2 regions of the Kurthia sp. 11kri321 genome follow, and region 2 is predicted to be linked to the other one. Evidence: predicted binding sites of a transcription regulator. Region 2 holds the regulator's gene; the other holds the start of a gene.
The links. The regulator Rex, encoded in region 2, represses fermentation and respiration genes when NADH is low (regulators of the CRP and FNR family bind a similar motif). The targets are predictions, from matches to a motif close to TTGTGAAATATTTCACAA.

Region 1 (15,897 bases), 1.4 Mb from region 2:
AAAACCCAAGTAGTTAAGAAAAGAGTGATGGGTATGGGAAATCGAAAAGTACGTCTTTTTATTGCGTCAAGTTTAGATGGCTATATCGCAACAAAAGAAGAGTCACTTGATTGGCTAGAACAGGTGGAAGGCAAAGGAGATAATGGGTACTCACAATTTTATGAAACAGTCGATACCGTTATTTTAGGCAAAAAGACATTTGACTGGTTAATCAGTCAACGATTATCTGAATGGCCTTATGCCGAAAAACAGTGTTATGTTTATACGCATCAACAGCTTCAAGATATGCAAGATATTCACTTTACAAAAGAGCCTGTAGCATCACTTATTCATACATTACGACAACAGCCAGGTCAAGATATTTGGGTTGTCGGTGGGGGAGAACTCATCTATTCTTTTTTAGAGCAACACTTAATCGATGAGATTATTGTTACAATGGCGCCAATTTTATTAGGAGAAGGAATTCCTCTTTTTAAACCAGGTTTCTCACCCGTAGAATTAACATTGCAGCAAACAAAAACATATGGTCAGTTTGTAGAATTACATTACATTGTAAAAAAGTATAAAAAAAGAGCGCTATAAAGTGCGCTCAAACAAAGTAGAATAACTAAGTTACATATAGACTTCTTTATACGAATTAAGATCTTCCAATAAATTTGTTTCTTGGAAAACTTCAAGTGAGTATTGTGTCTTTTCTGTAATTGGTAATTCTACGAAAATATTCATATCAAAATAAATTGGTAGTTCTTTAGAAGAATGTAAAATCGATTGTGCAGCACATTCTAGGCAATTCCCCACTTCTAAATGGTCGTCAATAAATGTAGCCAAATCGATTGTTTCACGATTATTTTTTGCGTCAAATAGAATTTCTAAATCGCCATCAATCATAACGGATACCATTTCTGTTAATAAAAGAGCGTTCATAAAAGAGCTGCCCTTCTCAACACGATTGATATCGTGAATAATGTGGAAAGTTGGATGTTCGTAAATAGCTTTTAAAATTTCTGCAAGTACTTCATTTGAAAAATCTACCTTCTCGCTAAACTGAACGACTTCGTAAGGCTGTTCAATCATAAACCAGATATCTCTATATAAGGTAGGGTAGTATGCACTTGTTTCGGTCTTCTTTTTTAAAATTTCTTCTAATAATGGAACCTCAACAATATTCATATAAAAGAGTTCTTGATAATAATCGCTTACACAAAGAGAGCTATTATTCATCTTCTTATATTCATGGATCGTTGTTTGCATGTAAATCTCCCCTTTTAAAAAAATTGGTTAATACTCTGATGGTGATTCTCAAAAGATGATATTTTGAGGTGCAAAGTATTTCAACTTCACATTGTCCAAAAAAAATAATGGACTTGTTTGGCTAGGCTATTTCGAAAAGTTTCTCACATGACAAAAGATGACGACAAAATAAATAAGTTATCTATATTTTGAGTTCCCTGTGAAATACATGCTATGTATGAGTTTGCTGTGCGTTTTCTGATGAAGAATCTTTGCCTATAAGTACATACTAGAAAAAAGCAATGCAATCAATAGAGAACTGCCATTATACAAATAACGTTAATATTTAGTGAATTATCTCTTTAAAATTTTACTAAAAAATTACCAAAAAATAGATATTATACCTATTTGAATTAGCATTTTTTGTCATAAAAACAGCGGAAATACAACAAATTCGCGCTTTTATATTCACTAAATCGTAACATAAGTCTAAAGGTAAATCATGAAAAAATCAAACTTATATTAGAATATCATTCGAACGAGCTAGAAAATTACCACAATTTATATCCCTTTGAACCAAGTGGTGCATTTGAAATAATATCGTAAATTGGGTATGAATAAGCAATTAATAATAGCGCAATTAAAATGATAATCCATAGTTTAAAGTTCTCTAAAATAGCCGGTGTTTTTTGTGCATGATCAGCAACTTCTGCTACTGGGAATGGCTCAAAACCTTTCGGTGTAAAGAAAAGCATTTGAACAAGTATATACATAAATAATAAAATAGCAATAAACAGAATAGTTCCACCAACAGCTTGTGCGATTTGGTAGCCAATCCATGTTTGTGCAATTTCAGCACCCCCATATTCTGAGAATGCAGAGCGTCTTGGTGCGCCAAGCAAACCAGCAATATGCATCGAACCTGACATAATCAACATACCAATTGCCCATAAAACCGTTTGGATTAGACCAAGTTGGTTTATTTTTTTTGTTAATTGTCGACCTGTTAAATGTGGAATTAAGAAATAAGAGGCACCAAAGAATGTCAGTGTGACCGTTGTAGCAATTGTTAAATGAAAATGCCCTGTCACCCAAATGGTATTATGAATTAATTGGTTCATTTGATAAGATGCATTAACAATTCCTCCAGCACCGCCCGGAATAAAGGCAAGCATACCGATAAAAGGTGCTAAGAAACGAGCATCCGACCAAGGTAACTTTTTTAACCATCCAAAGAGTCCTTTACTCCCTAACTCACGACCACGCAGTTCAAATGTAGCGAATAGTGAAAAAGCAGTAAGTAAAGAGGGAATGACAACCATCATCGTTAAAATAACTTGTAAAAACTTCCATGAACCACCGATACCAGGTTCAGTTAATTGATGGTGTAAGCCAACCGGTACAGAAAACAATACGAATAAGATGAACGAAAGTCTGGCAAGTGCATCCGAAAAAATCTTTCCACCGATGATTTTTGGCACGGCGATATACCAAACCATGTAGGCAGGTAAGAGCCAAAAATATACAAGTGCATGACCAAATGACCAGAAAAGTGTACGTGATAATAACACATCTACACGTTCCACCCAACCAAGTGACCATGGAAGTAATTGAACTAATAATTCAGTTGTGACACCAATTGTAGCAATAAACCACATTAAATTGTTACATACGACCATAAAGCTGAGTAGCGGTGTAATCTGTTTTGGATTTTCTTTTTTCCATTGTATGTAACGACGGGCTTGTGCAAATGCTGCAATCCAAGAGCCAATCATGACAAGTGAAAGTCCAGCATAAAAAATCCAATGTGCTTGTAGTGGCGCATAAAATGTATAAAGTACAGATGCCTCATTTAATAAAACCATTGTAGCAGCCATAACTGTCCCAGTAGACATTACCCCGAAACCAATCCAGCCTAAACATCTTTCTTTAAAAGAAAATGTTCCTGTTACACGACTCATAGCGGCTGTTTGAAAACCAAAAATGAAGAAGGTTGTAAAGACAAGTGCTAGAAGAACGCCATGTACAGTTAATACTTGATAATAGCCAATAGAGTAGGGAAGTTCGAGTGCGCCACTTCTCACGAATACTTGTATTAAACCGGCAATCCCACCAATTAATAAAGCAGTAAAAGCGAAAAGAAGGTAGGCGAGTGCTAGCTTACGATCGCGTAAATCGATTTGTAAAGATTTCATTTAGAATCCACCACCTTTAATGTTGCATGCATTTCAGCATGTCCCATTCCACAGTATTCATTACAAACAACTAAAAACTCGCCCTTTTTATTGACGGTAGTTGTATATTCAGAAATATGTCCGGGCTCTAACATCATATTAATATTTGTTTTAGCAATTTCAAATCCATGCACAACATCTTTAGAGGTCGCAATAAACTTCACTTTAGAATTCACAGGAATTTTGATTTCCGATGGTTCATATAAAAAGGCAGATGCTACCACCACTACTTCATAATCCCAATCCTTTCCTGCTACTTTATGGACACCTGGCTTATTAAATGGTGCGATTTCACTCACTTTTTCAGGATTAATTGTTTTTTGTGAATTAGGTGTTTCATGACTATTATTTAATGCCATTAGACCAGTAATTAATAGAAAAACAATTAATGAGCCAATACCAAACATGAGCCAATATTTTTCATACTTATGCAAATGCATGGGGGTAAACCTCCTCTAGTTAGAAACGATTCATAAAAATAGCGAAGCATACAAACCAAATGATGATTATGATGATACCGACTGTCATAGAGAGATAAAAAGTTCCTTTTAATTTTGAATCGGATGTGTTTTTTTCTTTATGCATAAAAATCTCCTTTCTATGTATGCTTATCCATAGTTTAGTCAAAACGACATAATATAGATGTGATTTTTATCACATCAAAATAAGAGAATGTGAAGTAAATGTGAAATTGTTTTGAAAAACGTAATAATTCAGTATGTAAAAAATAGAGATATTTATTATAATTAATATTAAAATGTTAATTCGTTTATCGAAATAAAAGAATAGACCTACAAAATAAGACAAAAGGACTTGTACAAAATATGTACAAGTCCTTTTAAGGAAATGAAATTTCATTGCTCTCATGTATGTAGACTTAAGAAGCTTCAATAGATAAAAGCATTGTTACATGACCAATCTCTTCCATTGAGATTGGCAAAGTGAATGTTTGTGTAGATATTGGTAAATGTGTCTCACTTACCATGACAGTTGGGGTAGTAATGTCTAACTGAATATTATGTTCAGCACTATAAATACATAATTTACCAGCAACCATATTTCCAAATTCTCCAACGAACGATTCTAAAAGTTCGCCATCAATCTGAAACCCATATAATGACTCACATAGTTTTTGAAATGAATTGTGATTGCTGTCAATAATCATACGTGCTTTTACATCACCAATTACATTGATCAAAACACTATATTCTAGATGCATATTAGGTGCAGTAAATGAAGAGGGAGACTGAATTGTAACTTGCTTTGGTGAAATTTCTTTGAAAGCGTGAATGATGCCGTTAAATAGTACTTGGTATTGAGCCGAAATACTCATACATACTCCCCTTTCTTCATGACTTTTAATCTATGATACACCGTTAGTTTAAAGAATACAATAAGAGAATTAATTGAGAAACTATTTCAATTAGATTGACAAAATAAAAAAAACTCGTTATGATAATGATAATCAATGACAATTAGAATTTAAAAATAAAAAATTATATTATCAAAAAGGGAGCGGTCATCATGCTTTTCGCACTTGTTGGAATGACAATCGTCGCTTGTGGTGTCACAGTTAAATACGTTTTATCAGAAACAACCGCACATTTGAAATAAATAAAATGATACTTTTGTTGCCGAATAGCTCGCTTAGAGTTATTCGGTTTTTATATTTTTAAATAAATTTAATTTTTTCACGTAAAAAAATAACATAGAAGAAACGTAAAAATAAATAACTAAAATCTTCTGATTTGGAGCAATTTTTGTTTTTCCTTTTACAGACACATGATAGAATGGGATGAGTAACTACATATAGAAAAAGGAGATCGAGCCTTTCATGACTGTTTTTGAAGAAAAAATCCAATTATTATTGAAGAAAACTGCGTTACAGTACATGGTCTATAAAAAAAACGAAGACCATGAACGACTAGCAAAAACACAGCTTTTTGCTGAGAAGTTAATTAAGAAAGAATATGCAATTGGTTTTGCAGGTCATTTTTCTGCTGGTAAGTCGAGTATGATTAATGCTCTTACAGGTGACCAACTACTACCATCTAGCCCAATTCCGACAAGTGCTAATGTAGTTAAAGTGCATAAGTCAGAAGAAGATTATGCAATTGCTTATTTAGTAGGAGAAGATCCTGTTCGCTTTAACTCAGATTATGATATTAAAACTGTAAAAGAATTTGCAAAGAATGGTGCGTTAGTATCACAAATCGAGATTGGACATAGCCAGTCTGTATTACCGATGGGTGTTACAGTGATGGATACACCTGGAGTCGATTCAACAGATGATGCACACCGTATGTCAACAGAATCAGCACTTCACTTAGCGGATATTGTTTTTTACGTGATGGATTATAATCATGTGCAATCAGAATTGAACTTCCAATTTACGAAAACATTAATGAAGCATAATCCGAATGTGTATTTAATCGTGAACCAAGTAGATAAACATAAAGAACAAGAATTATCATTTGAAGAATTCAAACAATCGGTTGCAGATTCATTTGCAAACTGGGGTGTTTATCCAAAAGGTATTTTCTTTACATCATTAAAAGCGAAAGATTTAGCTTATAACGATTTTGACCATATAAAAGAAATTGTTATGAACAGTATGGATGGTTGGCAAGAGCAATTAATAGAAAATGCTGAAAATACATTAGCACAAATGCATGATGAACATGGACAATTTTTAGAACAAAATAAACAAAGTATTATGGAAAGCAATGAAGATTTACTATCTCAAAATGATTGGGCACGTAAGTTAGATATTTTAGATGAGTACCAATCTGTAGAACGTCAACTTGAGTTATATTCAGTTGAGAAATGGGAAATGTCTTTCAATAATCAACGTGATGAATTACTTGAAAACGCTGTCTTAATGCCATTTGAATTACGTGATCGTTTAGCAAGCTATGCGGAATGTATGCAAAAAGACTTTAAAGTAGGTATGTTCTTTGCGGCGAAAAAGACGGAAGCAGAGCGCGCTCGTAGACGTGAAGACCTATATGATCGCTATAAATCAGTTGTTCAAAACCAAATTACAGGTCATATGTTGAACTTAATGAAGAGCTCTTTAAGAGAAGTTGGTGCTTTAACAGATGAATTATCACTTGAAATTGATGAATTCAAATTAGATATCCCATTCTCTGTTATTGAAGATGAGATGCGCATTGATGCAGTAGCAGGAGATGCCTTATTGAACTTTGCAAATCGTGTTGTTTCGGCTACACGTATGTGGTTCAAACGTGCAACAGATGACTGGAAGCGCGAGAAAATGGCGTATATTCAAGAATTATCTCTTGTAAAAGTAGAACCTCTGAAAAAGAAAAAAGCAGCGATGACTGAAAAAGTAGCAATCATCAATGATGTACTTCATATTGAAGAACAACAAAAATACTTTGAAGTTCAGAAAAATGTTGATGTGCGTACATTGAATAAAGAAGCAGATGGCTATATGGAGCGCTGGATTAAAGGGGAAAAAGAAGCGCGTGAACATATGCGTGTATTCGATCCATCTATGATTGCTGTGGAAGAAAAACAAGAAGAAGAACAAGTGGATGACGATACATCACAATCTACGTATAATGTCCAGCTAGACCAAGCAATTCAAAAAGCATTAAAAACAGCACATGCAGTAGAACCGATTGCTGGTTTCCAAGAAGTATCAAACTACTTGAAAAATAAAGTCGCGCGTTTAGAAGAAAAAGACTTTACGATTGCTTTATTTGGTGCATTTAGTGCAGGGAAATCTTCTTTCTCAAATGCTTTAATGGGTCAAAAAGTGTTACCTGTATCACCGAACCCAACAACAGCAGCGATTAATAAGATTCGTCCAGTATCACCAGACCACCCACATGAAACAGCAGATGTAAAATTAAAAACAGTCGAACAAATGACTGAAGATATTGTCGCTTCTTACGGTGCAATTGGTGTTCATGTTACATCTTTAGATGATGCCTATGCAAAAGCACAAAAAGCGCTTGATGTGGAATTAACAGATGAGCGTTTGCATGTTCATAAATCATTTGTACGTGCATTTGCACAAAGTTATGAAGAATTTAAAGATGTATTAGGCACAACGATTCGTACAGAGCGTGAAGAATTTGAACGCTTCGTTGCACAAGAAAACCGTAGTTGTTTCGTAGATTCAATTGATTTCTACTTCGACTGTGAATTAACACGTCTAGGCGTTACATTAGTTGATACACCAGGAGCAGACTCAATTAACGCGCGTCATACAGGTGTTGCATTTGAATACATTCGTAATGCAGATGCGATTCTATTCATTACGTACTATAACCATGCTTTTGCAAAAGCAGACCGTGAATTCTTAATTCAATTAGGTCGTGTAAAAGATGCCTTCGAACTAGATAAGATGTTCTTCGTCGTAAATGCGATTGATTTAGCAGCAGATGAAGAAGAAGCAGAAGATGTAAAAGCGTATGTACGCAACGAATTATTACGTTTTGGTATCCGTAAACCACGTCTATTTGGTGTGAGTAGTCTACTTGCTTTACAAGAAAAAGTGGAACAGACAGAACTTGCTTCTGGTATGCCTGCTTTTGAGGAAAGTTTCCATCACTTCTTATCAGAAGAATTAATGGCTCTTGCAGTTCAAGCTTTAGTAGAGGAAACAGATAAGACGACAGAGCGTTTATCATCACTGATTCGTCAAACAGAGGAAAACTTATCACGTAAAGATGAGCGTCTAAAAGAATTAGACCAAATTGAACAATTTGTTCGCTCGTCTATGGAAAAAACGGCAGCTGCTGTAATTGAACGTGATGTGGCACAAGAGCAAAAAGAGTTACTGTACTATGTATTACAACGTGTATATTTCCGTTATACAGATTTCTTTAAAGAATCGTATAACCCAACGGTATTTAATACAAAATCAACATCAGATGCACTTGAGTTTGCACTCACTGAATTAATGCAAAGCCTAGGATTCGACTTTGAACAAGAGATGCGTGTAACAAACTTCCGAATTTCAAAAATGATTGTGACAAAAATTTCAGAACGTTATACAGCAGATGTTCGTCGTTTACGTGATGTCAACGAAAGCTTCAGCTTTACACCATTCGAAGTGGAAGATCCTGCAATTTTAGATTATACAGGTCCATTTAAAGACCCATTCAAATATAAAGCGGTCAATAAATATTATAAAAATCAAAAAGCCTTCTTTGAGAATAATGATCGTATTTTATTACGTGATGCACTTGAAGAAATCTCAAAACCAGATGCACAAGCTTATTTAGATGAGCAGTCTGCACGTATGACTACTTGGGCAGAAGAACAAATTCAAGCAATTGCGGAGCAATTGAAACAACATATTGAAAATCAAGCACTTGAACAGCTTGATACAGAACGTTCGCTGCTTCAAGAAGATAGTAAACTAGCGGAATGGAAATCAATCTTTGAAGAGCTTGTAGAAGCAACAGTATAAATAAAAGAAGAACGCATGCGACTATAAAGCATCCATTGATTCCACAATTTCGTCTAATGATAATAGATTGAGGTGATCAAATGAGAAAATTATTCGCATGGGTTCTCTTTTTTGTCTTAATTTTAGGTTCCTATCAAGCCATTCAATATGCGCTTGATCGACCTGAATTGTCGAGAATGTTTTCAGAAGTAAAAGAAACAGTAGATCAATCTATTGATACTTTCTCAGATAAAAAAGAGGAAAAAGCGAAAGATATTGTGTTGAAGGATACAACAGGTAAACAAAAAGGAACATTTACCAATGAATACGGTGAACAATGGCAAATGACGCATAATGGCTATGAGCAATTCACACTTGAATCGTCGAATGGAAAGGGTGGTTATATTGCAGGGAAAGGGCGTAACTTGTTTAAAACAACGATTGGCGAGACGACATATGGAGAAGTGCAAAAACAGTACGGTGCACCTTTAGAAGAAATTCGTAAAGGTAATAAGATCTTTAAAATGAATGATGATAATAAAAAAGAGATGTTATTGTATGAAATAGATGGATACTATGTGACGTTTTTCTTTGATGTTCATAACGCAAATCGCTTACGCGCCATTCAATATATTCCATATAATGTGGAACAGAAAAAAGAAGGATTCTATGGTCCTTCATCGAATGCTTTACGTACGGGGTTTGAACAGTTGATGATTGAACTGATGAACCAAGCACGTGTAGAACATGGATTAAAGCCACTTATTTATGACAAGGGATTAACAGCTCAAGCACGCGCACATAGTCAAGATATGATTGACCAAAACTATTTTTCACACACAGGAAGTAATGGAAGCACACCTGAATCACGTATGAAAAATGCGGGTTATTTGAACGAGCATTTCTATGCAGAGAATTTAGCTTATGGGCAGTACAGTAGTATTTTTGCTCATGAAGGTTTGATGAATAGTTTAGGGCATCGTAAAAATATCTTAAACAAAGATTTGACACATGCAGGTGTGGGTGTTGCATTTGATGCTGAAAATGTTCCGTACTACACGATTAATTTTTATACACCATTTTAAGGGGGACTCTGTATGGGACACGTATTTATTCAAGCAAAGGATATACCAACAAATGAACAAGCTGTATGGATTGACGCACGCTATGACTTAGCAGATAGCGCATATGGTCGCGTACAATATGATATAGCGCACATTGTTGGTGCAATACACTGGGATTTAACGAAAGATTTATCCGACATGACAAAAGAAAAAAGCGGACGTCATCCGATGCCAACTAAAGAACAATTACACGACCTATTTGAACGAACTGGTATCACATATGAAACACCTGTCTACATCTATGATGGTGGCGGTGAACCGTTTGCTACGAGAGCTTATTGGTTATTACAATATGGTGGTTTTACAAATGCGCGCGTCATTGCAGATGGTCTAGAAGGCTTAAAGCAAGTAGGTTTTGAGACAACAACCGTTGAACCGAATCCAGTGCGTTCTAATTTGAATATTGATTGGCAAGATCAAATTTATGTAGATCGTGCCTATGTTAAAGAAGTAACAGAAGGTAAGCACGATAAAGTATTAATTGATGCACGTGCTCATCGTCGCTATATTGGTGAAATCGAACCACTTGACCCTATTGCAGGACACATTCCAACTGCACGAAATTTTGATTGGGAACAGCTAAAAAAGGGGAATACGTTATTTATAAATGACGAAATAAAAAAAGTTGCTTCCAAAGATGAAAACATTATTGTGTATTGTGGTAGTGGTGTATCTGCGTCGCCACTTTACGCGGTATTAAAAGAATTAGGATACGAACATGTTCAACTTTATACAGGAAGTTATAGTGATTGGGTGATGCATTATCCAATTGCGACAGGAGAAGAATAGTCGATTTTTTCCTTTTTAAAACGCTAAAATAGGCGTACAATAAAGGAAGTAACTGTAGAAAGAAGGAACAACATGGATATCGAATTTCTATCCAAAATTTTATCCATCATCTTACTTGATTTAGTATTAAGTGGGGATAATGCGGTTGTTATTGCGCTCGCAACACGAAAGTTGAAGCCTGAACAACGGAAAAAAGCAATATTGATTGGTACAGGTGGAGCAATTGCTTTACGTGTTATTTTAACAGTCATTGCTGTTCAATTATTAGCGATTTCATTTGTTAAAGTAGTTGGTGGTTTATTACTATTCTATATTGCATGGGATTTACTGAAGTCAAACGGAGAAGATGCAGATGTAGAAAGCGGAAGTACGTTATTCGCAGCTGTACGCACAATTATCGTAGCTGACTTCGTTATGAGTTTAGATAATGTTCTTGCGATTGCAGGTGTAGCAGATGGGCATGTTGGTTTAGCAGCACTTGGACTATTAATTAGTATTCCGATTATCATTTTTGGTAGCCAATTAATCATTAAACTGATGAATAAATTCCCGCTACTTATTTGGCTAGGGGCGCTCTTAATTGCCTATACAGCAGGCAGTATGGTAGTTAGCGATCGTTATGGTAAGTATCTAGTTGACTGGACATTCCCAGCGATGGCACAATTAATCCCGATTATTTTCTGTATTTTATTAGTATTCATTGGTGTTTGGACAAAACGTGTACAAACAAGAAAATACCGTTCATAAAAAAACTTGAGTCACTTATACGTGGCTCAAGTTTTTTTGTGTAATTACTTATAAATGGTGATTTATCAACGAACGAATTCCGCGCATAGTTAATCATTCAACTGCAATTGATAAATTTTACGTGGTCGTCCTGTTTGACGTGGACTTTCTTCTGCAACTACTTTAGCAAGCCCCGTCATTTCGAGTTCATTTAATATACGACGTGCACTACGCGGTGTCATTTGTAAGTATTGAGCAAGTTCATTAGCAGAAAATTGTTCTGTACCACGCTTATGAATAATCGATGATAATTTTTGCAAAGTAACGGCACTCAATGAAGTTTTTTGACGGATTGCTTCAATTTGTTGTGATGAATAAGAATAGGTGAGTTGCTGAGCTTCTCCGAGAGGTCCTGTCATACTTCGATCATCAAAGCACACCATCCAAGAACCTTTTCCATTCGTTCGACTTTGCATGAGTGCATGCCACGCATTCACTTCTGCCTCCTGTGCAGAACGCCCGATACCAATACCGCATGTTAAATCTTCTAATTGTTGTACAGGTAGTGAGGACACTTCAGCTTTTTGTGAAAAGTTTTCTGTAGCATCTTGTAAAAAGCCACGTGTAGAAAAAATAGCATAACGTCCGAAACCAATCGTCAAAATCGACCCTTGTACTTGTTTGACGTAGGGCATTAATTGTTGCATAAATTGACGTTCAACATCATGTAAATGCTGTGTTGTAAGAGCGGTTGTATCTTGTTCGTGCATCACAACATCGTACTCGATAATTTGTACCGCAATTTGTGATTTTTTAAATTGTAATGTTTCATATACACGACGCATTTCAGAAACAGCTGATTCCATCGAGATTTCTGTAGGGAAAATACGATAAGCCGGAATGCCTTCTTCACGCAAAATTGCATCGATTGGATGACCTGTAATGGCTACTTTTGATAATCCTTGTTCAAAACAAGTACGATGGAATTGGATTAATGGTTCAAAATCGAATGTATCAGATTTTACACGTGGCGCATGTTCGGTCATACCTACTTGTTGAAGAGCGATGAGTACATCTTCCTTTGTAATCGCATCAAAACTAATTTGGTCAGCTGTAACACCATGGGTATACGCAATTTTTAAAAGTAAGCTGTAGAGCGCTGTTCCATGAATTTGAATATGTAAAATGGGTGCTTCCAGTTTGCCCCATTCTTGAACGATTTTATATGTAATGGGTCCCGTACAAAGCCAAAGATCCATCTGTGATTTTTGTGGTAAGACGTATTTTTCTAAATCTTGTTCGTCAATACATGTGAATGTGGAACAGGTGAAGTCATTTATTTTGTGTAAATATTCACGAACAATTTGTAATGAATCGTGTGGACCGATTAATCCTACTTTTATAGACAAAATCGACACATCCTTTCTTTCTATTAGTATAACAAGTAAATGAATGGATATACAAAAAATAATTTATGATAGAATATTTATACACTTTTATGTACTTTTATGATATATTATGGACTAGACCTAAATAAGACCGTTTTAACTAAAAATTAAAAATGCTATGAAAACAGAAAAATAAGATTTAACAGAATATTTATACACATACGAGAAGTTTTATGCTATATTATGGACAAGTCCTAAAGTTATCCGAAACTGATGGACAATTATTTGGGGAGAGAAATGCAACAAGAACAACATTGGGGGCTAGAGTATGAGCAACAGCAAAAGACATTTTATTTTTTCACTTTTATTTTTAGGATGGATTATTGACTCCTTAACACTGTTTGGAATGAACATTGCCATCATTCCAATTAGTAAAGAACTCGGTCTAACCGAAACACAGAGCGGTATGATCATTAGTAGTTTTTGGTTAAGTAGTGCCTGTATGACTTTAATTGCAGGTTGGGTATCTGACAAATTCGGCTCAAGAAAAGTCATTGTGATAGCATTAACGATTATTTCATTATTTTCACTATTAACAGGTATGGTTGGTTCATTCGCAAGTATTTTAATCATTCGTCTTGTACTTGGTTTAGGTGATGGTGGTTTACCAACAGGTAGTGGTGTAGCCATTACAGAAATTTATAAAAAAGGTGTACGTGCGCGTGCAAAGTCATTTTTACTTGCAGCACAATTAGGTGGAAGTGTATTAGCACTTTACTTAACAGCACTCATCTCAGATGTGTATGGTTGGCGTGTGATGTTCTATATCATTGGTGGTGGAGGATTACTCGTTACGATTCTATTAGCGATTTTCTATCATCCGCCACAAATTCAAAGAGAATTAGCTCAAAAAGCAGCGACACCTAAATTGCCACTTCGTGAATTGTATAAACAAAAGATGCTATGGATTATTGTCGTGATGTATTTTGGTTCAAGTATCGCACAGTGGGGCTTTTCTTCTTGGATGCCATCTTATTTAGAAAGTGCACGTCATCTGAATTTACAAGAAGTAGGTTCGATCTCAATGATTCCACAAGCTTTTGGTTTAGCTTCAGCGATGATTACAGGTTATTTAATTGATAAACAGTTAGCAGGAAAAGAGAAGTTTATTATTTTATTCGGTGCGATTATGGCAAGTGCTTGCTTAATTTTCATGTATAACGCACAAAGTATTCAAGCAGCTGTCGCATTCCAATGTTTATATTCATTAGGCGGTTCAGCAATCAGTATGACCGTTTTATCGATTCCACTAAAATACGTATCGGAACGAATTGTTGGTTCGTTCATGGGGACGATGTATTTTGTAGGGGGATTAGCAGGTTTTATCGCACCAACAGTAATGGGCGCTTTAGTGGATGCTTTCCATACATTTGAGTATGCATTCTTCTTCTTAATTGGTGCATTACTTGTCACTGCATGTTGCTCATTATTCTTTACACTTCGTTCAAGTAATGAAGTATTTGAAGTTCAATCGAAAACAACAGTTCAACAATCATAGAAAGAAGGTTTTTTCATGGGAATTCATGAATTTGTATCCGAAATTATCGAACAAAATAAAGATACACTTGTAGATGTCAGTAACCAAGTATGGCGTTTTGCTGAAACAGGCTTTCAAGAGAAAAAATCAGCACAACTACTTGTTCAAACATTAAAGAATGAAGGTTTTACAGTAGAAGAAGGCGTAGCAGAAATTGATACAGCTTTCATCGGAAGTTACGGTAGCGGTAAGCCAGTCATTGCATTTTTAGGAGAGTTTGATGCATTATCAGGGCTTAGTCAAGAAGGTGGTCAAGTGAATTATGCGCCTGTTGAAAAGAACGGGAATGGACATGGTTGTGGACATAACCTTCTTGGAACAGGTTCACTTGCAGCAGCTCTTGCAGTTCGTGATTATTTAAAAGAAAATAAGTTGTCAGGCACAGTACGTTACTATGGTTGCCCAGGTGAAGAAATTGGTGGCGGTAAGACATTTATGGTACGTGAGGGATTGTTTGATGATGTTGATTTTGCCCTAACATGGCATCCAGGATCACGTAACGAAATTATGTCGATGGCTTCGCTTGCTTGTTATGAAGTGTACTTCAAATTTAAAGGTGCGAGTGCTCACGCAGCAGGAAGTCCACATTTAGGACGTAGTGCGCTTGATGCAGTGGAACTGATGAATGTCGGCGTCAACTATTTACGTGAACATATTATTCCTGAAGCACGTGTTCATTATGCGATTACAAACACAGGTGGCTTTGCACCGAATGTTGTGCAATCGGAAGCAGAGGTATTATATTTTGTACGTGCACCGCGTGTATCTCAAACAGAGTCCATTTACCAACGTGTCTGTGATGTGGCGAGAGGTGCTGCATTAATGACAGGTACGGAAGTGGAGATTGATTTAGCTTCAGCATTATCAAATGTCATTCCGAATACGGTTTTAGAAGAAACGATGTATGCGCAGTTCGAACAACTAGGCGTGCCAACACATACAGAAGAAGAACAACAATTCGCACAGGCGATTCGTCAAACTTTAGCAGAAGCAGATAAAAAGGTAGAAGAAGAAGTAGACCGTCGTTTAGCAGGTAAAGATTTAGCAGATGTTATTAGTCCATACACACCAGCGAGTAATGTATTCCCAGGTTCAACAGATGTCGGTGATGTGAGCTGGATTGTTCCAACAGCGCAGTGTATGACAGCATGTGAAGTGCTAGGTACAACACTTCATACATGGCAAATTGTTGCGACAGGTACAACATCGATTGCACATAAAGGAATGATGCATGCAGGTAAAGTGATGGCAGCAACAGCACTCCAATTACTGCATAATCCAGAACTTGTGGAGCAAGCAAAAGCTGAGTTAGTGGAACGTAAAAATGGTGAGGAATATATGTGTCCACTACCAAAAGATGTGAAGCAGTATCAAGTAAGAG
Region 2 (15,897 bases):
GAAGAAACACAGCAATTAGCAGAAAAAATAGCGACACGATTACAACCTCAAGATGTTTTAACGCTTGAAGGAGATCTAGGGGCTGGAAAAACAACTTTTACACAATTTTTAGCTAAAGGATTAGGTGTGAAACGCCACGTTAATAGTCCGACATTTACAATTATGAAGCAATATGAAGGACGTATCCCTTTCAACCATTTAGATGTATATCGCTTAGCAGATAGCGATGAAGACTTAGGTTGGGATGAGATTTTTTATGGTGATGCGGCGACAGTTGTAGAATGGGCACAATTAATCGAGCCAGACTTACCAGCAGAGCGTTTAGACATTACGATTAAGCGAATCGATGAGAATCAACGTTTATTTATATTAACGCCAATTGGCGAGCGTTATACGCTATTATGTGAGGAGATTATGAGATGATCTGGTTAGGAATTGATACAGCAAATACACCGCTTGCGATTGCACTTGTAAAAGACGGTCAAGTAATTGCGGAAGAAGTCGCAAATATAAAATTGAATCATTCTGGTGGTGCGATGCCAGCAATTGATCGTTTATTTGCACATACAAAAATGAAACCTGCTGATTTAGATGCCATTGCAGTGAGTGAGGGGCCAGGCTCTTATACAGGTGTACGAATTGGCGTTACGATTGCCAAAACATTGGCGTGGACATTAAATATCCCAATCGTAGGTGTATCGAGTTTAAAGGTATTGGCTGCAAATGTACCATACTTTCCGCATGTGATTTGCTCGCTTGTAGATGCTAGAAGACAAAATGTCTATGCAGGTGCATATAGTAGTAAGGATTCATTGGAAGTTATTATTGAAGATGGACACTATGAATTAGAACAATTATTAAATCAATTAGACGCATTAAATCAGCCCATCTTATTTGTTGGTCATGATGTTGAAGTCTTTTACGAAAAAATCGTTGAATGCTTAGGAGAACGTGCTTTACGTGCCCCTTATCCTTTTAATCTACCAAGTGCTAGTCAATTAATCTATTTAGCAGAGCAACAGCCACTACCAGCTGCTGAAACCGTTCATGCATTTGTACCAACATATAAACGAATTGCAGAAGCTGAAGCTAACTGGATTAAAGAACAGAAGGCAAAACAGCATGATTAAATATCGTTTAATGACCGTAGAAGATGTACCTGCTGTTCATCATATTGAACAAATTGCATTTCCGACTCCATGGACATTAGATTCCTTTTATTATGAGATGGAGAAGAATCCACAAGCACATTATTTTGTTGCTGTAAATGAGGAAGAAAAGGTTATTGGTTTTTGTGGCATGTGGGTCGTATTAGATGAGAGCCAGATTACAAATGTCGCTGTATTACCAGAAGGACGAGGAAAAGGCATTGGGGAAGCATTGATGCGTGAAGCCATTGCCTATGCAAAATCTTTAAATGTTGTTGTCATGAGTTTAGAAGTACGTGTGACAAACGAAGTCGCGCAAAATTTATATCGTAAATTAGGTTTTCAAGAAGGTGGTATTCGTAAAGGATACTATACAGATAATCAAGAGGATGCTCTTGTCATGTGGGTGAATTTATAATGGAAAAAGATCTTTATGTATTAGGTATTGAAAGTAGTTGTGATGAAACAGCCGCAGCCATTATTAAGAACGGAACAGAGATTGTTTCGAATGTTGTGGCATCTCAAATTGAAAGTCATAAACGTTTTGGCGGTGTCGTACCAGAGATTGCTTCACGTCATCACGTCGAAAATGTGACGCTCGTTATTGAAGAAGCTTTAACTAAAGCAGGTGTACAGCCATCAGACTTAGATGCGGTATGTGTAACAGAAGGTCCAGGACTTGTAGGCGCATTACTCATTGGCATTAATGCAGCGAAAGCTTTTGCATTTGCACATCAGTTGCCATTAATCGGTACACATCATATTGCAGGTCACATCTATGCGAATCATCTTGTACAACCGATGGAATTTCCATTACTAGCTTTAGTCGTATCAGGTGGTCATACAGAGCTTGTTTTGATGAAAGAACATGGCTCATTCGAATTAATCGGTGAAACACGTGATGATGCAGCAGGTGAAGCTTATGATAAGGTAGCGCGTGTATTGAATATTTCATATCCAGGTGGACCGAAAATTGATCAGATGGCGCATGAAAGTGATGGCGCAGTCAACTTCCCGCGCGTATGGTTAGAAGCAGACTCATATGATTTTAGTTTTAGTGGTTTAAAATCAGCAGTGATTAACTATCAACATAATGCAATTCAGCGTGGCGAAGAAGTTAATCCACATCATGTGGCGAAAGGCTTCCAAGATAGTGTGGTAGAGGTATTAACAGCTAAAACGTTGCGTGCTGCAAAAGAATATCAAGTCAAACAAGTCATTGCAGCAGGTGGTGTTGCAGCGAATAAAGGCTTACGTGCTTCTTTAGAAAAAGTATTTAAAGAAGAAGGAATTCCGTTCTATGTGCCGCCATTACCATTATGCACAGATAACGCCGCAATGATTGCAGCAGCAGGTACAGAAATGTTTAAAAGCGGTGTCCGTAGTGACTGGAGTCTAAATGGTCGTCCAGGTATGGAATTAGTATCGTGGAATCGTAAATAATGATGAAATAGTAGCGGTTTTCTCATGAAAAATGGGAAAATCGCTTTTTTAATGGTGTGTAAATGTGAGAAGAAGAATTTGTAAATCACTTGAGTTTTACACAGTTATTTGTGGATAAATTCAGAAAATTCTGTGGGTAATGTGGACAAGTGCTGTGAATTCCGATTATATAAGCACCTTACCTGTGTATAACTTTGTGGAGATTTTTACAAGTTATACACAATTTCAGTGGATAAATGGAAATTGTAGGTAGTATGTAGTTGCTTTGTTAGAAAAGCAATCATCGCAAAAATCTAGATTCGTCACAAGATATTATTGTAATAAAAAATAAAGAAGGTATCAAGTTTCCATTTGGAAAAGACACCTTCTTTTTATTTATAATTGCTCTAATTCTTCTTGTAAAGCGAGCCACTGTAATTCATATTCTTCATGCTTTACTTTTTCTTCATCTAATTGTGTTTGAATGATTAATGCTTTTTCGTGATTTGAAAATACATCAGGATCACATAGTTCTTCTTCTAGTTTTGCAATGGTTGTTTCAAGGTCGCTCATAATCTGTTCAATATCTTCAATTTGACGTTGAATTTTACGTTCTTTTTTCTTCGTCTCTTTGTCGATGGCTTGATTCGATGTAGGTACTTCCTTTTGAACGATTGGCTTTGTTTTTATAAGAGCAGCTTCTTTTTCAGCTGCGATTTCAGCTAACTCTTCTTTTTTCTCTACATAGTAATCATAATCACCTAAGTATTCAAAAGAACCCTCATTCGATAGCTCGACAACTTTTGTTGCAATGCGATTGATGAAGTAACGGTCATGTGATACGAAGATGAGCGTACCCGGGAAATCAATTAGTGCATTTTCCAACACCTCTTTACTATCTAAATCAAGATGGTTGGTCGGCTCATCTAAAATCAGTACATTATTTTTCTCAAGCATGAGTTTCGCGAGCGTTAAACGTGCTTTTTCGCCACCTGATAGATCGTGTACGATTTTATCGACGTCTTCTCCTGAGAAAAGGAAACGACCAAGAACAGTACGAACATCTTTTTCATTCATTAGTGGCCACTCATCCCAAATCTCACGTAGTACGGTACGATTCGTAGAAAGTTTTGCTAAATCCTGATCGTAATAACCGAGTTGCACATTCGTACCATAACGAATATCACCTGACAGAGCAGGTAAATCTTTTATAATCGTTTTTAATAACGTAGATTTTCCGACACCGTTTGGACCAACAAGGGCGATACGGTCTTTTCGATAGGCACGCATGTTAATATGTTCAGAAATTGGCGTTTGTCCATAACCGATTGTGAGGTCATCAACGGATAACACGTCATTACCACTTTGCTTTTCGATATCGAATGTAAAAGTAGCTGATTTTTCATCGCCATCAGGAGAATCCATCCACTCGGTTTTCTCTAAAACTTTTCGACGAGATTGTGCCATCTTCGTAGTCGATGCACGCGCTAAGTTCTTTTGGACGAATGTTTCGAGTTTTGCCTTTTCGTCCATTTGTTTTTCATAAAGTTTTAGGTCGCGTTCATAGTTCTTTGCTTTTTGATCTAAGTAACTTGAATAGTTACCTGTGAACTTTGTGACATGATGACGAGAAACTTCATAAACAATAGACACAACTTGGTCCAAGAAATAGCGGTCATGTGATACGATAAGGATAGCGCCGTCGTAGTTTTTCAGGTAGTTTTCAAGCCAGTTTAATGTCTCGATATCCAGGTGGTTGGTCGGCTCATCCAGAATGAGTAATTCAGGTTTTGTTAAAAGTAATTTTGCTAGAGCCAGTCTTGTACGTTGACCACCAGATAATGAAGATATAGACTGTTCATAGGAATCAGGATAAAACTGCATACCATGTAGAACAGAGCGTGTATCCGCTTCATATTGGAAGCCGCCGCGTTCTTTAAAATCATGTTGTAGCTGGTCATATTCAGCTGTGATTTTTTGATAACGTTCTGCATTTTCATAAATCGTAGGTTCAGCCATCTGCAACTCAAGTGAACGAATTTGTTGTTCAAGTTGTTTTAATGGTTCAAATACGGTCATCATCTCATCCCAAATGGATAAATCAGATTCTAGACCAGCATGTTGGTCTAAGTAGCCAAGTTTAATTCCTTTTGGCATAATAATCTCACCAGAGTCATATGAGAGTTGACCTGCTATAATTTTTAAAAGAGTAGATTTACCTGCGCCGTTTCGGCCAACAAGTGCGACGCGATCCCGATGTTGAACTTCGAGTTTAACGCCACTTAAAATTTCATCTGCAATATATGATTTATATAATTGATTGACTTGTAATACAATCACTTTCGACACCTCAGTTCAATCTTAAGTGTAACGAAATGCTGTCATTGGTGCAATGGTCATCTATCTAAATTGTATAACCAGATTCGTAGGAGGAAACATGTTTGAAAGAGAATTATAGGATACCGCAGGCCACAACGAAAAGACTTCCGCTGTATTATCGCTTCATCCAAAATTTTGCGGATGCAGGAAAGAATAGAATTTCATCAAAAGAGTTAAGTGAGGCCATGCAAATTGATTCAGCGACGATTCGTCGTGACTTTTCATATTTCGGACCACTCGGTAAAAAAGGGTACGGATATGATGTACAAAAATTACTTGTGTTCTTTAGAGGCGTCCTTGATCAAGATCAACGTATGAATGTAGCAGTAATCGGTATTGGTAACTTAGGTCATGCCTTACTGAAGTATAATTTTCAAAAGAACCATAATATGAAAATTGTTGTAGCATTCGATACGAACTATCCAATGGAAGGGCAGCTTGTAAATGGTGTACCTGTTTTCCATCCAGATGTGATGGAAGAGAAGTTTGAAGAATTCAAAGCAGAACTACCTATTTTAACTGTACCAGCACGTTCAGCACAGTTTATGACAGACCGATTAATTCAGATGGGTGCGAAAGGTGTGTTGAATTTTACACCGGTTCGTCTGCAAGTACCGGAGACATTCCGCGTTCATACAATTGATTTATCGATTGAATTGCAAACGCTTAGTTACTTTATTCGAAATGTGGAAGAATAGTCTTAAATATTCAGTTTTGTAGACCGAAAGAATAATATACAAATGACGAAGTGTGGAGTAGAATGTAGTTATCAAATTGAGGAGGTGCGTGTAATGGTAGGTCCAGCTAGTATTGCGATTATTGCAGGTGTTGCTGTCATTATTTTTGGTCCCAAAAAACTTCCTGAACTAGGAAGAGCGATGGGTTCTACACTCCGTGAGTTTAAATCTGCAACAAAAGGTTTAACAGACGAAGATTTTGAAAGTACAAAACAAAAAACAGTTGAAACAAACAGCGCAAATGAAGTAAAAGCTGTCGAAAAAATCGAAGAGACGAAGTAGGGTGTTCATCTGATGGAACAAGAAGAACTAACAGTCGTTGAACATATAGAGGAACTTCGAAAGAGGCTATTAATTGTTGCAGGATTCTTTGTTTTAGCGATTATTGGAAGTTTCTTTTTAGCACAACCACTCATACAATTTTTACAACATACTGAAGAAGCAAAATCGCTTCAATTGCATGCTTTTCGTGTTACCGATCCAGTGAAGGTTTACATACAAGTTATCTTTATTTTATCGCTTGTTATGACATCACCGATTATTCTATTTCAGTTATGGGGTTTTGTGAGCCCAGGACTTTATGAAAAAGAGCGCAAAGCGACATTACGCTATATTCCGTACGCATTCCTATTGTTCATTGTAGGGGTTGTATTTTCGTATTTAGTGTTACGTCCGTATATGTTGAAGTGGATGATGGGGTTAGCAGGAGAAATGGATGTTGAACAGACCATTGGAATCTATGAATATTTCCAATTTTTAATGCAAATTACATTGCCATTTGGATTGATTTTTCAGTTGCCAATTATTATGTTATTTTTGACGCGTCTCGGAATCATTACGCCAATGGGAATGTCAAAAGTAAGGAAGTACGCATACTTTGCACTACTCTGTGTAGCAGCAGTCATCGCACCTCCAGATATCGTGTCACACATGATTGTCACATTACCATTATGCATTTTATACGAAATCAGTATCATGATTTCGCGTATAGGTTATAGAAGTTATTTGAAAGCAGAGCAGCAGCGAGAAATGGAGCTAGCTGCATAATATAAAAGAAAAACTGGAATCGTACTGTTGTGCGATTCCAGTTTTTTGTTGCGAACACTAAAAAAGAAACTCTTTTTATTGCATGGATTGTAGCGTTTCGAGGTATTTTTGTATTTTGTCTAAATTGAGATTCATGATGATAACAAAACCATTCAACATCGTATGTGCAATAATCGTTGTGAGCAGTCGTTTTGTTTTGTTATACAGAAAAGCAGTGATGAACCCAACAGTTGCGTAGATGATGATATGAGAAAAATCCATATGCACGATTGCGAATACAACGGCGCTGACACTCGCTGCGATGAAAAAGTTCGTTGTTTGGTTTAACGATGCGAAGATGACGCGACGGAATACGACTTCTTCAAGGAATGGTCCAAAGAATACAATACTGATGATTGCAATAGGGGCTGCTTTAGCCATTGCAGAAAGTTGTGCTGTATTTTCAGAACCAGGTGTAATACCAAGTGACGTTTCGATTAAACCAGCAAGTGATTGGCCAATTAAAATCATGAAGAATCCTAAAACGCCCCAGCCAATCGCTCCCATAGTAGAATAGCGCTTGCCACCGACAAAAGCATTTTTGAAAAAGTTTTTGTCACGTAAGATGAAGAAAATCGTTACAAGTGTACCGAGAAAGAACGTGAAGAAGATGGTCCAACCGCGTGCTTGTGCGGACAGTTCATCATTAGTGATACCTGGTTCTAGCCATTGGATAATAGAAGCAATCGGCTTTAAAAAGATGATAGGTGATAGTTGCATGAGTATATATGTAATTAATATATATAGTGGTGTTTTTTTAGTTTTCATAAGCAAATCCTTTCCGGAAATATTCGTATCTCTATTCTACCAATAAGTTGAAGCAAAAAGAAAATGTAAATCGGTCATCTTTTTATAAAAAAATAAATGTTATGACTTGCAAAAAAAATCGAGAGTGCTTATTATTAAGACTATAAGTTAGCACTCATTGTATAAGAGTGCCAACAAATAATATTGACGCATAGAAATTAGGAGGTTATTAGAACATGTTAAAGCCATTAGGTGACCGTATTATTATTGAGGTAGTAGAAGTAGAAGAAAAAACAGCATTCGGTATCGTACTACCCGACTCTGCAAAAGAAAAACCACAGCAAGGTAAAGTTGTAGCAGTGGGTTCTGGAATCGTAACAAATAGTGGTACAGTGGTGCCGTTAAGCGTAAAAGCAGGCGACCAAGTAATTTATGCTCAATACGCAGGTACGGAAGTAAAATACGAAGGTAAAGACTATTTAATTCTACGTGAGAGCGATGTTTTAGCAATCGTAGAGTAATCTAATATATACAAATAAACGAACGGATTGATTTTCTAGGAGGGAATTATACAATGGCAAAAGAAATTAAATTTAGCGAAGATGCACGTAGTTTAATGTTAGCAGGTGTGGATAAATTAGCGAATACAGTAAAAGTAACATTAGGACCAAAAGGCCGTAATGTTGTATTACAAAAAGCATTCGGTGCGCCACTTATTACAAATGACGGTGTTACAATTGCAAAAGAAATCGAACTAGAAGATCCATATGAAAACATGGGCGCAAAATTAGTTTCTGAAGTAGCTTCAAAAACAAATGAAATCGCTGGTGACGGTACAACAACTGCAACAGTACTAGCACAATCAATGATTACAGAAGGTTTAAAAAACGTAACAGCTGGTGCAAACCCTGTCGGTATCCGTAAAGGGATTGACTTAGCAGTTGAAGCAGCAATCAAAGAACTAAAATCGATTTCAAAACCAGTTGAAAACAAAGAAGCAATTGCACAAGTAGCTTCTATCTCAGCTGCAGATGACGAAGTAGGTTCATTAATCGCAGAAGCAATGGAACGCGTAGGTAATGATGGTGTTATTACATTAGAAGAATCAAAAGGTTTTAATACAGAACTAGAAGTTGTGGAAGGTATGCAATTTGACCGCGGTTACCTATCTCACTACATGGTAACAGATACAGATAAAATGGAAGCAGTATTAGATAATCCATATATCTTAATTACAGATAAAAAAATCTCAAACATCCAAGAAATCTTACCTGTGCTTGAACAAGTTGTACAACAAGGTCGTCCAATGTTAATCATCGCAGAAGATGTTGAAGGTGAAGCACTTGCGACACTTGTATTAAACAAATTACGCGGTACATTCAACGTAGTTGCTGTAAAAGCACCAGGATTCGGTGATCGTCGTAAAGCGATGTTAGAAGATATTGCGATCTTAACAGGCGCACAAGTGATTACAGAAGAAATTGGTTTAGATTTAAAAGAGACAACTGTAGACCAACTTGGACGCACAGCAAAAGTAGTTGTAACAAAAGACAATACAACAATTGTTGAAGGTGCTGGTCAACAAGAAGCAATCGAATATCGCATTGCCAACATTCGTAACCAATACGAAGATGCAACTTCTGAATTCGATAAAGAAAAATTACAAGAACGCTTAGCAAAATTAGCTGGCGGTGTTGCCGTAATTCGTGTCGGTGCAGCAACTGAAATCGAACTAAAAGAACGTAAACTACGTATTGAAGATGCTCTTAATTCTACACGCGCAGCAGTAGAAGAAGGTATTGTAGCTGGTGGTGGTGTTGCATTAGTAAGTATTCATGCAGCAGTAGAAGCCGTAGCGAATAGTACAGAAGGCGACGTAGCAACAGGCGCGCGCATCGTATTACGTGCATTAGAAGAACCAGTACGTCAAATTGCAAATAACGCAGGTTTAGAAGGGTCTGTCATCGTAGATCGTCTAAAACGTGAAGAAGTTGGAACAGGCTTCAACGCAGCGAATGGTGAATGGGTGAACATGATTGAAGCAGGTATCGTAGACCCAGCAAAAGTTACACGTTCAGCACTTCAAAATGCTGCATCTGTAGCTTCATTATTCCTAACAACAGAAGCAGTAGTAGCAGACCTTCCAGATAACTCATCAGCACCAGCAATGCCAGATATGGGTGGCATGCCAGGAATGATGTAATCGGAATTTAATCGATTACTACACAAATAAAAGGAATCGCCAAAATATGTGCGATTCCTTTTTTGTATTTGAAAACAATTAAAGTCTTTTTAACTATTAATATTTTTTAAAGTAGTTAATTAGACCAGTTGAAATACCTTGTGCCATTGCTTTACGATAACTATCTGTATTAATCTTTTTTAGTTCAGATTTTCGGTTCATATAACCGTATTCTAACAGTGTACCGATGTATGGGTTTTCGCGTAGAACGTGTAAGTTTTGATAGCGATATTCTTCTGCAGGTACGTCTGAAACAGCTGAAACTGGTCGATCTAATGCGTTAAATAAGTATTTCGTAAATGTCTTTTCAGCTTTTTTTGTATAAAGAGCTAGATAGCCTTCCTCACTTTTTTTGTTATATACATTGTGATGAACACTAATAAAGGCATCTGGTTTAGCAGATTTTGAAATTTGTACGCGTTTTTCGAGTGATAATGTTTTATCCGTTGTGCGTGTCATAATGACTTTCGCACCATCTTTTTTAAGTTGTTGTTGCAAAGTTTTAGCAGCTTTTAAGTTTAAATCTTTTTCAGCGATACCATAATAATAAGCACCTTTTTGCGCGCCACCATGTCCTGCATCTACGACGAATGTTCGACCACTTAATGGACCAAAAATTGTGCCTTCTGGATATGCGTTCTCTTTGGAAGTAGAAATAATACCGTACTTATGTGAGACATAACCTGTTTTGCCTTTTGCGTATTCGATTTTAAACCAACCGTTTTTAGCTTGGGCTTTAATTTTAAATTGATCGCCAAAGCGAACAGTAGCCAATTTTTTTGACGTAACACTACTTGTCTTTCTGACATTAAGTGTAGCGGCAGTGATGGAGTAGTACTTGCCAACCTTTGTGCTACTAGTAGAGAGTATAATTTTTGTTAAGTACTTGGAAGATACATAACCAGTTGTCTTACCTACTTTTACTTTCGACCACGTACCTTTTTTTGCAGTTTGTGTGACAACTGTATTTTTTTTAAGTACTTTTATAACTTTATATTTTGTACTAGGACCTGTACGAAGATTTAATGAATTTGTATTTGCGACTTTTAATTGAATAGATGCTGCTGAAGCTTGTTCAGTAGGTAAGAAGAACATCGTAAAGACTAAACAAATACTGAGCAAGAATGACATGGTGTGTTTCTTTTTAAATTGCATAATTTCCCTCCTATTTCCTTAATCATAATATTAATGATGTATAAAATAGTATAAAAAAGGGAATTGTGATAAAGTTGTATTATTTGTAACATATATGAAATAGTCGGATGATGCATAATTGATTTTAATTTTTGAAAAAACGTATCTTATAGCTAATTCAAAGAATGAAAAAACTTAACGCATGTATAAATTTAAGCTATTATTAGAATAGAAATTACAATAAAAACATGAAAAAGAAAACTTAATGTAGAAATAAAACGTCTTATTAAATAGAGAGAGATGAAACAATTATTTAGGAGGTATTTCAATGCCGCGTCCTGGAAAGCAAAAACGCAGATATATTAGCGGATTGGACGGATTACGAGCTATTTCAGTATTAGCTGTTATTTTATATCATCTACATATTGATGGAATTGATGGTGGATTTCTTGGTGTAACCGTATTTTTCGTATTGTCAGGTTATCTTATTACAGATTTATTAATTAATGAATTCGAAAAGAATGGAAGAATAGATTTTAAGAGTTTCTGGATTAAGCGATTTAGAAGACTCATTCCAGCACTTGTATTAATGTTAGTTGCATTAGTGACGTGGATTACATTATTCCAGCGTTCTTTCTTAGAAGGATTACGTGAAGAAGTTGCTGCGGCTTTTTTCTATGTGAGTAACTGGTATTACATACTTCAAGATCACTCATATTTTACAAAGTTTGCGCCGCCTTCACCACTGCAACATATGTGGTCACTTGCGGTAGAAGAACAATTCTATATTATATGGCCGATTTTAATGTTACTAGCGTTAACATTTATTCGTTCAAAAGGAAAGCTTGCAATATTTATTGTCCTACTGTCGTTTATTTCAGCAGAGGCAATGGCATTCATGTATAGTCCTGATGCGGATCCAAGTCGTGTTTATTTCGGGACGGACACACGTGCCTTTTCAATTTTACTAGGTGCGGCATTGGCATTCGTATGGCCAAGTGCAAAATTGAGTCCGAATGTAACACCTGATTTGAAAAAAGTATTGAATATCGCAGGTTTGGTCAGTTTAGGGATTTTAATCATTTTAATGATTTTCACACAAGAAGACGGTAGCTTCTTATATTATGGTGGTATGTACTTGGCTTCGGCAGTAACGGCAGTATTAATCGCTGTTATTGTACATCCAGCTAATTCCATTGCGAAGATTTTTAGTATTAAGCCGTTACTATGGATTGGTGAACGCTCTTATGGTATTTATATTTGGCACTTCCCAATCATTGTATTATTAGGAATTGCAGTTAAAACAGATGAGATTAGCGGTATGAAAATTCTATTAGCATTGGTTTTAACATTTATTTTATCAGCATTGTCGTATCGTTTTGTGGAAAATCCAATTCGTCGTGGGGAATGGCGTAATTGGTTGGCTGTCTTTAGAAACGGTACATGGTCGTGGAAGTGGAAACAGCAAAACATGAAACAGCGCTTTACAATGCTTGCTATTTCAGCGATTGCGATTGTTTTCACGTACGGTATGATTGTCGAACCTGCTCCACAAGCTTCTAAAGAGAATGAACTGGAGCAACATCTAAAAGAAGAGCAGAAGTTAAAAGAAGAACAGCAAAAAGCGAAAAAAGAGCAAACCGCTGAAGAACGTAAAAAAGCAAAAGAAGAAGCCATTGCAAAAGCTAAAAAAGAAGCAAAAGAAGCAGCTGTAGCTGAGAAAAAAGCAAAAGCTGATGAAAAGGCGAAAAAAGAAGCGCAATATAAAAAAGATGTCGCCAATGGTAAGATTGCATTAGCTAACACACCGATTACTGCATTGGGTGACTCTGTTATGCTGAGTGCTGCTAGTGCTTTACAAGCAGATTTACCGCGTATTGATGTCGATGCGACAGTGGCATTACAAGTTGATGCAGCGATTGATAAATTGCGTACAAAGGTGAATCAAGGACAGGTATCGAATACGGTACTAATTGGTTTAGGCTCGAATGGTACATTTACAAAAACGCAGTGGGAAGAGATTTATGAATTACTTGGATCAAAACGTCAAATATTCTTAATGAATGTGCGCGTGAGTCGTAGTTGGCAAGATAGTGTGAATAAGACGATTCGAAATGCAGCGAAAGAATATGATAATGTACATGAGATTGATTGGTATGAAGCATCTAAAAATAAACCACAAATCTTTTATAATGACCATATCCACCCGAACCCTGAAGGTGGTAAATTCTATTCGAATTTAGTAGTTCATGAAATTGCAAAGTACAAAAAGAAAAAATAATACAAGAGACTAGAACAAAATTCTAGCTAAAAGCAAAAGAGCTTCGGCATTTTCATATGCTGAAGCTCTTTTGCTATTTATTCCACATGTTCGTATAATGCGATATTTTCCATGTAGTTTACAAGGCGACGTAAGTCTTTTTCTTGATCGCGTGTAATTTTGCCTTCTTCATATAATAAGTGAATTTCTTGACGTTCTGTTTCGAGCATCACTAAATTTAATTCTTCTTTTAGTTCTTCTTCGCGTACAGAGTCCATTGTGACTTTTTTTCGTAGGCGTTCGTATGCTTTTTGATATTCAAAAAGAATAACGGTGTATAGCTCAGGATGATCTGATTTTTTTCGTTTTTCTTTTAAATAATCGATTGCTTTTTTATAAGCGTGTCGACGAACATCTTGACGCATGAGAACATACGATAGATATTTTTCTTTTTCGTTATTATAATGCTTTTTAGCAATAGATAACTCGCGTAAAACTTTTCGTAATGTAAACAATCCACGTTTCCAAGTGCTAATCGACAGCATTTTTTCGCGATCAGATATAGAATGTAGTAATGACTGGTACATATGTTCATCAAGTTTATGATCTTTATACAATCCATTGATATAGTCACGTTCAACTTGTAATACATTCAAGCGAATACGTTCTAATTTTGGTGCATGTTTTGAACTACCTGAATCATCTGCATTGGCTTCTAATTGTGTCTGTCTGAATAGATGTTGTAAATTATCAATTAAATCATAAATAATATAACGATTTTCCTCGTTAATTTTTGATTGCATCTTTTTTACAGTTTGCACTAACACAAAACTTTTCGCCTCATGGAATGACAGCTGACCTTCTTTTACAACCGTCATTTCTTCTTTATCCGTTAGTAACGGTAAGAAGGCTGTAGCAATAATCAGTGTGAAAAGAATAACACCAGAAGCTAAAAATAAGATTAAAGATCGTTCTGGAAATGGTTCTCCTGTATCGAGGAAGAATGGTAATGATAAAATCCCCGCCATTGTGACAGCACCACGTACACCAACCAAACTACTAATTAGACTCATTTTCAGCGTTGGTTTTTCATCTCTTTTTCGCTTGAATTGCCACAGTGCAAATAAATGTGACCAAACGAAGCGTATAAGAAGAATGATTGCACCAATTGCAGATGCATAAAGAATTAAAATCCAATTATCGATTTGTGTATCTAAAATCGATTGCTTCATAGATAATGGAATATTTAAACCAAGTAATAAGAAAACAACGCCATTTAAAACGAATAAAACGATTTCCCAAGCACTCTCTGTTAGTACTTGTTCTTCTGCAAGGACAGTTTCGGTTTGTTCTTTAAAAATAGCTTGAATAATCCCTGCAATGACAACGGCGATAACGCCAGAAGCATGAAAAATATTTTCCACAATGAGATAAATGATAAAGGGCGTTAAAATTTGATAAAGTGTGTGGAAAACAGCATCTCGTATGCCAGCACGTCTAAAAGCAAATCGTAATTCAATTAGAACAAATCCAAGAACTAAACCTAAAATCCCTCCTGCTAAAAACGTATAAGAGAAATTTAAAATGGCACTTTGGAATGAAAAATACCCTGATACAGCTGCAGCAACTGCATATTTAAAAGCTACTAACCCTGAAGCGTCATTGATAAGTGATTCCCCGCGTACAACACTTAAAATCTTTTCAGGTATTCGAATACGTTTTGCAATGCCATTTACTGCAACAGGATCAGTAGGAGATAGGATGGCAGCAAGTGCAAAGGCAGCAGGGAGTGGAATTGTTGGCACAAGCCAGTGAATAAAATACCCACCGCCGATCGTTGTGATGAGTACCAGTACGATGGCATTCCCTAAAATAGGTAGTCTCATACTCCATAATTCTTTGCGTGGAAAATAGCGTCCATCATTGTATAATAACGGCGCAACAAAAAGTAATAAAAACCATTCGGTATCGAGTTCTAAGTCTAAGCTTGGAACGAAAAGTGCTAAAATAACACCGAGACCAATTTGAATTAAAGCAGTCGGTAAAAATTTTACATAGTGGCTAATAATATTAGACGCTAGTAAACCGATTAATAAAAAGAGTGTAATCATTAATAAATTCATAGCAAGACCCTTTCAAAATAGGATTAATTTAAGGTTACCGTAAATGGAACAAAAAGCTAAATTAAACGCTTGCGTATTTGAAAAGTGTTCAAGAGTTTGTAAGATAAAACAATGTGGTTCCGAGTCAATTTGATTTATACTAAGGAAGAACATGAATGAACGGAGATGACAGACGTTGAGAAAAGTAGTCGTAATTGGTGGCGGTATTACCGGAATGAGTACGATGCATTACTTGCAAAAACAAGCCAAAGAACAAGGGTTGGACCTCGCTTTGACATTGATTGAAAAAGACGCACAAATCGGTGGTAAGATGGTCACAAAACAACGTGATGGTTACTTAATGGAAGTTGGTGCAGATTCCATCGTGTCGCGCCATGCGAGTGTTCGAAAATTAATCGAAGAATTACAATTAGAAGATCGAGTTGTTTATAATGACACAGGCGTTTCATATATTTTAACTGAAAATCAGTTACATGCAATTCCAGAAGATAGCGTGTTTGGAATTCCTATGAATGAACAAGCATTAAATAAAAGTACGCTTATTTCAGAAGAAGGAAAAAAAGCTGTTTTACAAGACTTAGAAAAAACCGAACTTCCTTTTACAACAAATCATTCGGTC

Region 1: a site for Rex is predicted at 4,107-4,124, ahead of ASO14_RS09470 (cytochrome c oxidase subunit II). Genes of this name have one in related genera too.

What each region holds. Positions count from the first base shown of each region.
Region 1 is NZ_CP013217.1:1,843,080-1,858,976, reverse strand. Features, by position in the region: gene ASO14_RS09485 (dihydrofolate reductase family protein) at 34-582, shown strand; gene ASO14_RS09480 (hypothetical protein) at 613-1,251, opposite strand; gene ASO14_RS09475 (b(o/a)3-type cytochrome-c oxidase subunit 1) at 1,782-3,425, opposite strand; gene ASO14_RS09470 (cytochrome c oxidase subunit II) at 3,422-3,904, opposite strand; gene ASO14_RS09465 (chemotaxis protein CheX) at 4,342-4,797, opposite strand; gene ASO14_RS09460 (dynamin family protein) at 5,299-8,913, shown strand; gene ASO14_RS09455 (CAP domain-containing protein) at 8,994-9,977, shown strand; gene ASO14_RS09450 (sulfurtransferase) at 9,990-10,805, shown strand; gene ASO14_RS09445 (TerC family protein) at 10,878-11,552, shown strand; gene ASO14_RS09440 (helix-turn-helix domain-containing protein) at 11,642-12,940, opposite strand; gene ASO14_RS09435 (MFS transporter) at 13,248-14,477, shown strand; gene ASO14_RS09430 (M20 family metallopeptidase) at 14,493-15,897, shown strand, end outside.
Region 2 is NZ_CP013217.1:295,112-311,008, forward strand. Features, by position in the region: gene tsaE (tRNA (adenosine(37)-N6)-threonylcarbamoyltransferase complex ATPase subunit type 1 TsaE) at 1-423, shown strand, start outside; gene tsaB (tRNA (adenosine(37)-N6)-threonylcarbamoyltransferase complex dimerization subunit type 1 TsaB) at 420-1,130, shown strand; gene rimI (ribosomal protein S18-alanine N-acetyltransferase) at 1,123-1,566, shown strand; gene tsaD (tRNA (adenosine(37)-N6)-threonylcarbamoyltransferase complex transferase subunit TsaD) at 1,566-2,591, shown strand; gene ASO14_RS01645 (ABC-F family ATP-binding cassette domain-containing protein) at 2,967-4,910, opposite strand; gene ASO14_RS01650 (redox-sensing transcriptional repressor Rex) at 5,012-5,647, shown strand; gene ASO14_RS01655 (twin-arginine translocase TatA/TatE family subunit) at 5,741-5,968, shown strand; gene tatC (twin-arginine translocase subunit TatC) at 5,981-6,733, shown strand; gene ASO14_RS01665 (CPBP family intramembrane glutamic endopeptidase) at 6,809-7,540, opposite strand; gene groES (co-chaperone GroES) at 7,756-8,040, shown strand; gene groL (chaperonin GroEL) at 8,094-9,722, shown strand; gene ASO14_RS01680 (N-acetylmuramoyl-L-alanine amidase family protein) at 9,819-10,916, opposite strand; gene ASO14_RS01685 (acyltransferase family protein) at 11,224-13,176, shown strand; gene ASO14_RS01690 (Na+/H+ antiporter) at 13,254-15,278, opposite strand; gene hemG (protoporphyrinogen oxidase) at 15,454-15,897, shown strand, end outside.